2 regions of the Exiguobacterium sp. s26 genome follow, and region 2 is predicted to be linked to the other one. Evidence: predicted binding sites of a transcription regulator. Region 2 holds the regulator's gene; the other holds the start of a gene.
What was found. Region 2 encodes NrdR, which represses ribonucleotide reductase genes. Its sites were predicted from a motif close to AACACNATATATNGTGTT; they were not measured.
Positions count from the first base shown of each region.

Region 1 (4,429 bases), on a different contig from region 2:
TATCGGGAAGACGCGTCAATCTTGATGGCGTGCAAGCGCTCGATTAAAGCGAACCATCCATTGAACCATGAGATGATGCGGCAATTGCTGCATGACCTCAATCAGACGACGTCCCCGTATACGTGTCCGCACGGGCGACCGATCTTGGTGAAATGGAGCACGTACGAACTTGAGAAGTTGTTCAAACGGGTTATGTGACACGCTTGTAATCTTTTTTTAACCGGCTGTAACGTTTATGTCCTGGTGCCTATGGGAACAATATACACATGTCACTCAACGCATCGAGGTTGAGAGGTGGCTTTTTCACTGCCTCACCCTCAAGATGTAGACATGATCGATAAACCAGTAGGGGGAAAAGATTATGGCAGACACGCTTAAAGTAACGAAACGAGAATTACGACCACGTTCGGTCCGCGCAAACTTGCGTAAAGAAGGTAAAGTACTAGGTGTCGTCTACGGCTATAAAGTCGAGAGCACACCAGTTGCATTCGAGGAGATGGCACTTCGCAAGATTCTCCGCGAACACGGTGACAATGCGTTAATCGAGTTGAACATCGACGGCAAGAAAGTAAACACGCTCGTTCACGGGACAGAAGTTGATCCGTTCACGAACGAATACAAGCACGTCGAGTTCATGGCCGTGAAGATGGACGAAGCGACGGAAGTCGAAGCAGACGTCACACTCGTCGGCGACGCGAAAGGTGTCAAAGAAGGCGGCTTCTTGGCGCAAACGCTCTATAAAGTAACGGTATCGGCGACACCGGCTAACATTCCGGAACGCATTGAACTAGATGTTTCTGAACTCGGTATCGGTGATTCGGTCACGGTAGCTGACATTCCAGAGAACAAAGACTATGACATCGTCTCGGATGGCGAGCTTCAAATCGCATCTGTTAACGAGCCGGTCTCTCTTGAAGAGCTCGAGGCAGACACAGACACAACGACAGAAAGTGAAGCCGAAGCAACTGAAGAAGAGTCAGCTGAGGCATCATCTGAAGAGTCTGAAGAGAAGTCTGCAGACAAAGAATAAGCTGTATCGAACGACCCTTTGCGAAGGGTCGTTTTTTTCGTCACAAATCCGACAAATGTAAACGATTACGATGTGAAAAATGTGTCAACACGGTCCAAGGTCGATTGCAATTTATTGGATTCGGGCTTATATTGTTAATGATTTCACATGTTCGTTCTTATTATATGGGTTCATTCAAACAGAAAGAAGGGTTTGTGACATGGCATCAATGGAAATCCATGCACTCGAATCATTACGGAAAAAAGCTCAGGCATCTTCGCAAATGATTCATTATCGGCCAATGGAATACTTTTTACGGGCAATGCTCGCGGGGATCTTTATCGGATTCGCTTCAATCTTCACACTTAAAGTCGTCAACGGGATGTACTTGATCGATTCGCCGTTCACGACACTCATCGGTGGGTTCTCATTCGGGATCGCCCTTGTCATGATCATCTACGGCGGAGCCGAACTGTTCACGGGGAACACAATGTATTTCACGACCTCGACGTTACGCGGCTATACGACGCTCAGCGACACGATGCTCGTCTGGTTACTTTGTTTCGTCGGGAACGCGCTCGGTGGCGTCTTGTTCGCCTTGTTGCTCGCCCCGACCGGCGTCATCCAAGAACTCGGGATGGACAACTGGCTGTTCGCGGTCGTCGAGAGCAAGATGCATCATACGACGGTCGAGATTTTCTTCCGTGCCATCTTCTGTAACTGGATGGTCTGTCTCGCGATTTTCTTACCAAAACAGATGAAAAATGAGTTCGCTCAAATCTTCTCGATGATTTTCCTCGTCGCCGTCTTCTTCGCGTCAGGATTTGATCACGTCATCGCCAACTTCGTCTTGTTTGCGCTCACGCTCGTCGTCCCACACCCTGAGGCGATTAGCTTTGCCGGCGCCATCCACAACTTGATTCCGGCCACGTTCGGTAACATCATCGGCGGCGCCTTGTTCATGGGTGCGATTTATACGTGGTTGAACGCGAAAGGCTTGCGCGAAGCCCAAGAGTCAGAGGAAAAAGAAGAAGTTGAGTTAAAAATCGTGAAACCGGCAAAAGAATTATAAGTTGGATCACTTGAAAGAACGGTCGAGTCCATATGCGGGCTCGGCTGTTTTTGCGTTTATATCACAACCAACGCTCACAATTTAGACTCCACATCTCTATGCTCAAACATGACATAATCTATATATGGAATTGAAAAGAGTTATGAACTCGATTCATATCAATATATAGTGAGGTGATGCGGAGTGAACATGCTCCAGCTTTATGAAGATGTCTGTGTTCTCCCAGATCAAGATCTCGTACAAGAGAACGCCAACGTCGACGGGAAATCACCACTTGGCAAACTGGCACGATTATCCTCGGAAGTATCGAAACAGCTGTCGACAACGTACTTATTGTCAGAGCGGACACGTCAGGCCGTCGCAGACAACTTTTTGTACATCCATGACGCCGACTATTACGTGACGGGATCGACGACGTGTTGTCAAATCCCGCTCGGCGAGTTGCTGACGAACGGATTTCATACCGGACACGGGACGATTCGACCGCCCCAGGACATCCGTTCGGCGATGGCACTCGCTTCGATCATTCTTCAAGCGAACCAGAATATGCAACACGGGGGTCAAGCGTTCCCGATGTTTGATGTCGATTTAGCGCCATACGTCGAAAAGACGTATGAACGTCAACTCGAGCGGCTCAAGAAACTTCCGGTCGAATGGTCGACCGAGCAACTTCTCGAAGTCGCTGAGACCGAGACAATCACAGCGACGTATCAAGCGTGTGAGGCGTTCATCCATAACGCCAATTCGATGCATTCGCGAGGAGGCGGCCAAGTGCCATTCGTCTCCATCAACTATGGGACTGACACGAGCCGTTGGGGCCGGATTTTCATCCGCGAGTTGTTGCGTGCGACCGAGCGAGGGCTCGGCAACGGGGAGACGCCGATTTTCCCGATTCAAATCTTTAAAGTAAAAGAGGGTGTCAATTTTCATGAAACCGACCCTAACGTTGACTTGTTCCGACTCGCCTGTCGCGTGACGGGCAAGCGTCTATTCCCGAACTTTTCCTTCGTCGATGCCCCGTTCAACTTGCAATATTATGATGGGAGCCATGACTCAGAAGTCGCTTATATGGGGTGTCGGACACGAGTGATGGGGAATCGTCATGGCGCCGAGACGTCAATCGGACGAGGCAATTTATCGTTCTCGACCTTGAACTTGGTTAAGATGGCGCTCGTCGCTTCGGACATCCATACATTTTATGAGACGCTCGACGCCTACGTCGACGTCGCCATCGATCAATTGCTCGAACGGTACGACTACCAAGCGAAGCGTCATGCCGACGAATTCCGCTTCCTTTACGCTCAACACGTCTGGAGGGGCAGCGAGAGACTCCAACCGGAAGAAGAGCTACGGGATGTACTGAAGCAAGGGACGTTGTCCGTCGGTTTCATCGGTCTCGCCGAAGCGCTACGCGTGCTCACAGGCGGCACGCATGCCGATTCACGGGAAGCGGAACGTCTCGGACTCGATATCGTCACTCATTTACGTGATCGGATGAGACAGGCGGCAGAGCAGCACGATTTAAACTTTTCGCTCTTGGCCACGCCGGCCGAAGGATTGTCTGGGAAGTTCGTATTGAAGGACCAGCAGGCGTTCGGGATGATTGAGGGTGTCACCGACCGCGCCTTTTATACGAACTCGTTTCATGTGCCGGTATACCAGTCAGTGTCGATTCGTGACAAGATTCGGTTGGAGGCACCGTACCATGCGCTCTGTGACGCGGGTCATATCACTTATGTCGAAGTCGACGGGTCGCTCGCCCATAACCCGGAAGCGGTCGAAGCGATCGTCCGGCTCATGCGAACCGAAAACGTCGGCTACGGTTCGATTAATCATCCCGTCGACCGGTGCGGTAACTGTGGCCTCGAGGGAACGATCGATGCCGCGTGCCCGACGTGTGGCGAGGAAGAGCAGATTGAACGGATTCGTCGCATCACCGGCTATCTGGTCGGCACGATGGACCGATGGAATTCGGCGAAACGAGATGAAGAACGAGCGAGGGTGAAGCATCATGCGCGTCCTATCCGTACTTGACGAATCGGTTGTCGACGGTCCAGGCATTCGCACGGTCATCTTTACGGCGGGATGCCCTCATCGCTGTCTTGGATGTCACAATCCGGAATCATGGAACCCGCGAGGTGGGGAAGACGTACCAGTCGAGGACCTGCTCGCCCGAATCGAACAATCCGGGTGGGACGGTGTCACCGTCTCGGGCGGAGAGCCGTTCCTGCAACCGGAAGCACTGGCCCGGCTCGTCGACGGGTGCAAGGCGCTTCAGAAAAACGTGTGGGTGTATACAGGCTATACAATCGAACAGTTACAAAGTATGGACGATGAGTACGTCACAA
Region 1 is NZ_JACSLS010000007.1:101,282-105,710, reverse strand. Features, by position in the region: gene mutL (DNA mismatch repair endonuclease MutL) at 1-198, shown strand, start outside; gene KNP82_RS11750 (50S ribosomal protein L25/general stress protein Ctc) at 362-1,030, shown strand; gene KNP82_RS11745 (formate/nitrite transporter family protein) at 1,239-2,081, shown strand; gene KNP82_RS11740 (anaerobic ribonucleoside triphosphate reductase) at 2,271-4,115, shown strand; gene nrdG (anaerobic ribonucleoside-triphosphate reductase activating protein) at 4,093-4,429, shown strand, end outside.
Region 1: a site for NrdR is predicted at 2,237-2,254, ahead of KNP82_RS11740 (anaerobic ribonucleoside triphosphate reductase). Genes of this name have one in related genera too.

Region 2 (4,429 bases):
TCGAACATGCTGTCCTAGCTCCTTTCCAAGCTCTTCACCAAATTTCCCTCTTTTTCAAATCTGAAACTGTAAAAAAGTGAAAGAAATGTGACGATTCATAGTGAAAACGCTTCCATTTTTCCGTTATAATGGTGTCGTAACGCAGAAAAAAGGGGGACTTTACATGGGGACGAAAGTTGCAATCAATGGATTTGGTCGAATCGGGAGAATGGTGTTCCGAAAATTGATGCTCGAAGGGCGTCACGACGTGGTCGCCATCAATGCGAGTTATCCGGCGGAGACGCTCGCCCACTTGATTAAGCACGACACGGTCCACGGACCGTTCACACTCACGGTCCGGGCGCATGGGGATGCGCTTGAAGTTGATGGGAAGCGAATCATGCTCGTCTCCGAGCGTGATCCGGAGCGGTTGCCGTGGAATGAGCTCGGGGTTGAAATCGTCATCGAGGCGACTGGTAAATTTAATTCAGATGTCGGGGCGAAAAAACATTTGACGGCAGGTGCGAAGAAAGTTATTTTGACGGCACCAGGAAAAGGGGAGCTGCGGACGATTGTCATGGGGGTGAACGATCGTGATTATTTACCGGAGCACGATCACGTCATCTCGAACGCCTCGTGCACGACGAACTGTCTCGGTCCGGTCGTTAAAGTATTGGACTCGACGTTCGGAATCGAGACGGGGCTCGTCACGACCGTGCATGCCTATACGAATGATCAAAACAATATCGACAATCCGCATAAAGACCTACGGCGCGCTCGCGCTTGTGGTAGTTCCATTATACCGACTTCGACTGGGGCTGCCAAAGCCATCGGACTCGTCTTGCCTGAATTGCAAGGGAAGTTGAACGGGATGGCACTTCGCGTACCGACACCGAACGTCTCACTCGTCGACCTCGTCGTCGAGTTGCACCGTGACGTGACGGTCGATGAAGTGAACGAGGCGTTCGAGCGCGCGGCTCACGGAGAGATGACGGGCATCCTCGGTGTCTCGAACGAACCGCTCGTCTCCATCGACTTCAACGGGGATGAACGTTCATCGATTATCGATGCCGATTCGACGATGGTGCTCGGGGGCAATCACGTCAAAGTCCTCGCCTGGTACGATAACGAATGGGGCTATTCGTGCCGTGTCGTCGACTTGTTGGATATGGTCGCGAGCTACTTACAAATCGGTCAACAAGAAACCCGCGTTTGAAAAAATATATTTACACAAAAATATTTTTAATGAATTGAAACAAATGTCTTGTATCGACGTCCCAAACACGATACACTCTAACTCGTGAACTTCAATTGGTCTGACAAACGCAACTTAAAGGGTTAGGACCTCTTAGGACTAACTTGCCCCCGTGGTTGTGGGCGATTCAGGCACAAAGTGAGTGAACATCAACTACTTTGAGACCATTGATGTAAAGGGGGATCCACTAATATGGATACTATGGGACGTCACATTATTACAGAACTTTGGGAGTGCAATCCCGACAAATTGAACGATATCGACTACATCGAGCGCTTGTTCGTCGATGCAGCACTTCGTTCGGGCGCTGAAGTCCGCGAAGTCGCTTTCCACAAATTTGCGCCACACGGTGTAAGTGGAGTTGTTATCATCTCAGAATCACACTTAACGATTCACAGTTTCCCAGAGCATGGCTACGCATCAGTCGATGTGTTCACATGTGGGGACCGAATCGATCCGGCCACAGCTTCGCAGTACATCGCGGAAGGCTTGGAAGCAAAAGTTCGTGAGGACGTGAAACTTGATCGCGGAATGGGACCGATTCGTGTTCCGGAAGCGCAAGTTGCAATCAGCAAATAATCAGATTGACCTTTTGAGGCTGGCCGAATTTCGGTCAGCCCTTTTAATTGTTTTGTTAACCGCTTAATTTTGATATGCTTAACCTATATAAATAAGGTGTCGAGGTGGATAATGGGATTATTGGATAAGTTTCAAACACATGTCCAGACGGACGATTCGCATAAAAATGAGGCGCTGCGCACACGTTACGTGGCAGCATCGCCGACCGCCGTGCTCACGTGGCTCCGCGAACGAATTGAGGCACAAGGACAAACGGTTCGCCGTGTCGATACAGACCGGGGCGAAGTGGCGTTTAACGGCGACGGCTGGGACGCGCTGGCGACAGTCATTCAAGTGGATGGCGGACGTACGGCTGTCGACTTCACGTTGAACCGGGATCAGATGCTCGGGCCGGACCTTGGTCAAATCGTCACCACATATTATGAGGCGCTGCAAGTGAAATTCCCGCTCCGCGCCATCGGGAATCAATCTGTCGAACGATAAGGAGGGCTGAGCATGCGTTGTCCTAAATGCGATCATAATGGAACGAGAGTGCTCGACTCCCGACCAGTACAAGATTTCTATTCGATTCGTCGCCGTCGCGAATGCGAGGAGTGCGGCTATCGCTTCACCACGTTTGAAACGGTCGAACAGACCCCGCTCATCATCGTCAAAAAAGACGGGAATCGGGAAGAGTTCAGCCGGGAGAAAGTGCTTCGCGGCATTATTCGGGCGTGCGAGAAACGTCCGGTCACGCTGGAACAACTCGAAGGTGTGGTCACGAAAGTCGAACAGCAGCTACGGGCCCTTGGCCAATCGGAGATTCCGAGTGAACAAGTCGGTGAGCTCGTGATGAATGAATTGGCACGTGTCGATGAAGTGGCCTACGTCCGCTTCGCGTCCGTCTATCGCCAGTTCAAAGATATCTCTGTGTTCTTTAAAGAACTTGAAGATTTAATGAAGCAAGAAAAATCGACCAACTAGAGGGGCGGCCTGCTGGTCGCCTTTTTTCAGGGGAGACCTATCATGGAAAAAGAACGAATCCTGTACGGGACTGACGAACTGTTGATTATGAGCACCGGGCTCATCGATCGCGAGTCGTATCAGTCGTTGTATCACTTATATCAGCCGGTCATCGGCGTGAAGGCGCTCGCGATGTATCAGACGCTTTGGAGCGAGCTGAAACCCGGAAAGATGAAATCGAACTATATGTCGCACAGCGCGCTCTGTGAGATGCTCGACTACTCGATTAACGAGCTGACGGACTGTCTGTTCCGGCTCGAGGCGATTGGTCTCGTCCGGACATATAAGACGAAAGACGAGCGCTTGACCCAGTACGTGTATCAACTGCGTGTCCCGCTCGCACCCCATACGTTCTTGAACGACGGACTGTTGTCGAGTTTTCTCTTCTATAAAGTCGGGGAAGTCCGCTTCAAACAGTTGCAAGGACGATTCACGATTGATCCATTGCCGGCCGGGATTATCGAGGTGACGAAAGACTTTAATGAAGTGTTCGACGTCAAAGGTGTGAATCACATGGCGTTCACCCAAAAGAACTACGAGAAACCCGACCGCGCAAAAATCGAGATCAACTATACGTTCGATATGGAAATCGTCAAAAAACTGACGAACTTCCCCGTCGGTTTCTTCACGAAGAAGCTCGATGAGACGATTACGAAACTCGCCTATGTCTCCCAAATCGATGAAGAGACGATGGCCGAGATGTTGAAGGAGTATTTCGTCCACGAGGCGTATCTCCCGCTCAGCGAGCAAGAGAAGCGCGACGGCTGCCGCCAGATGGTGCTGCAGTTGAAGAAGAAACAGACACGGCATCGGAAAGTAAAGTCAGATGAAATCGAAAAGGCGGAAATTGGTGATTTGCATGACGTGACGGTCATGGAAGAAGCGCATCCGCATCAATACGTGTCGACGTTACGGAAGACGCCACAACTGTCGAAGAGTGACGAGCAACTCATTATCGATCTCGTCGATACGCTCGGGCTCGCGCCAAGTGTCATCAATGCATTGTTCTATTACTGTATCGAAGTGAAGAAGCAGACGCGGCTCAGTGAGAACTATGTCATGCGGATCGCGACGAGTTGGAAGACGGCGGGCTATTTAAACGCCAAAGACGCGTTGGAACAAGAAGCGACACAAGATGCGCTCATCGAGAAGAAACAGCAGAAACGGGAGAATGTGCAACAGCGGACGACCGTCGGCTCGAGACGCAAAGACAAGACCGAGATGCCAAAATGGCTCGAAGACGAGGCGAAAGAGCAACGGACGTACGATCAAAAACGAAAACAAGAGCTCGAGGCATCGGTCCCAGACGACGCGGAACTCGTTAAGCTGTTGAATGAATTGAAAGAGAAAGGATGAGGGACATGGAACGCATCAATCAAACGCTCGCCCAAATGATGAACCGGAAAGAAGTGCGGGAAGCGTACGAATCGATTCGCCGGCGCACCCTCGAACATCCAGAAGTCGTCGCTTTTTTAAAGGCACATCCGGAGTTAGACGAGACGGCGGTCGAGGTCGGCTTTACGAAGCTCAGTGAATATGCGGAACAGATGGACGGTAAGAAGCTCATCGAGGAGCAAGCCGTCATCCCGGGCCATCAGCCAGTGCTCTATGTCG
Region 2 is NZ_JACSLS010000001.1:477,983-482,411, forward strand. Features, by position in the region: gene KNP82_RS02350 (site-2 protease family protein) at 1-8, opposite strand, end outside; gene KNP82_RS02355 (glyceraldehyde-3-phosphate dehydrogenase) at 164-1,195, shown strand; gene speD (adenosylmethionine decarboxylase) at 1,427-1,813, shown strand; gene KNP82_RS02365 (hypothetical protein) at 1,925-2,296, shown strand; gene nrdR (transcriptional regulator NrdR) at 2,309-2,776, shown strand; gene KNP82_RS02375 (DnaD domain protein) at 2,819-4,171, shown strand; gene dnaI (primosomal protein DnaI) at 4,177-4,429, shown strand, end outside.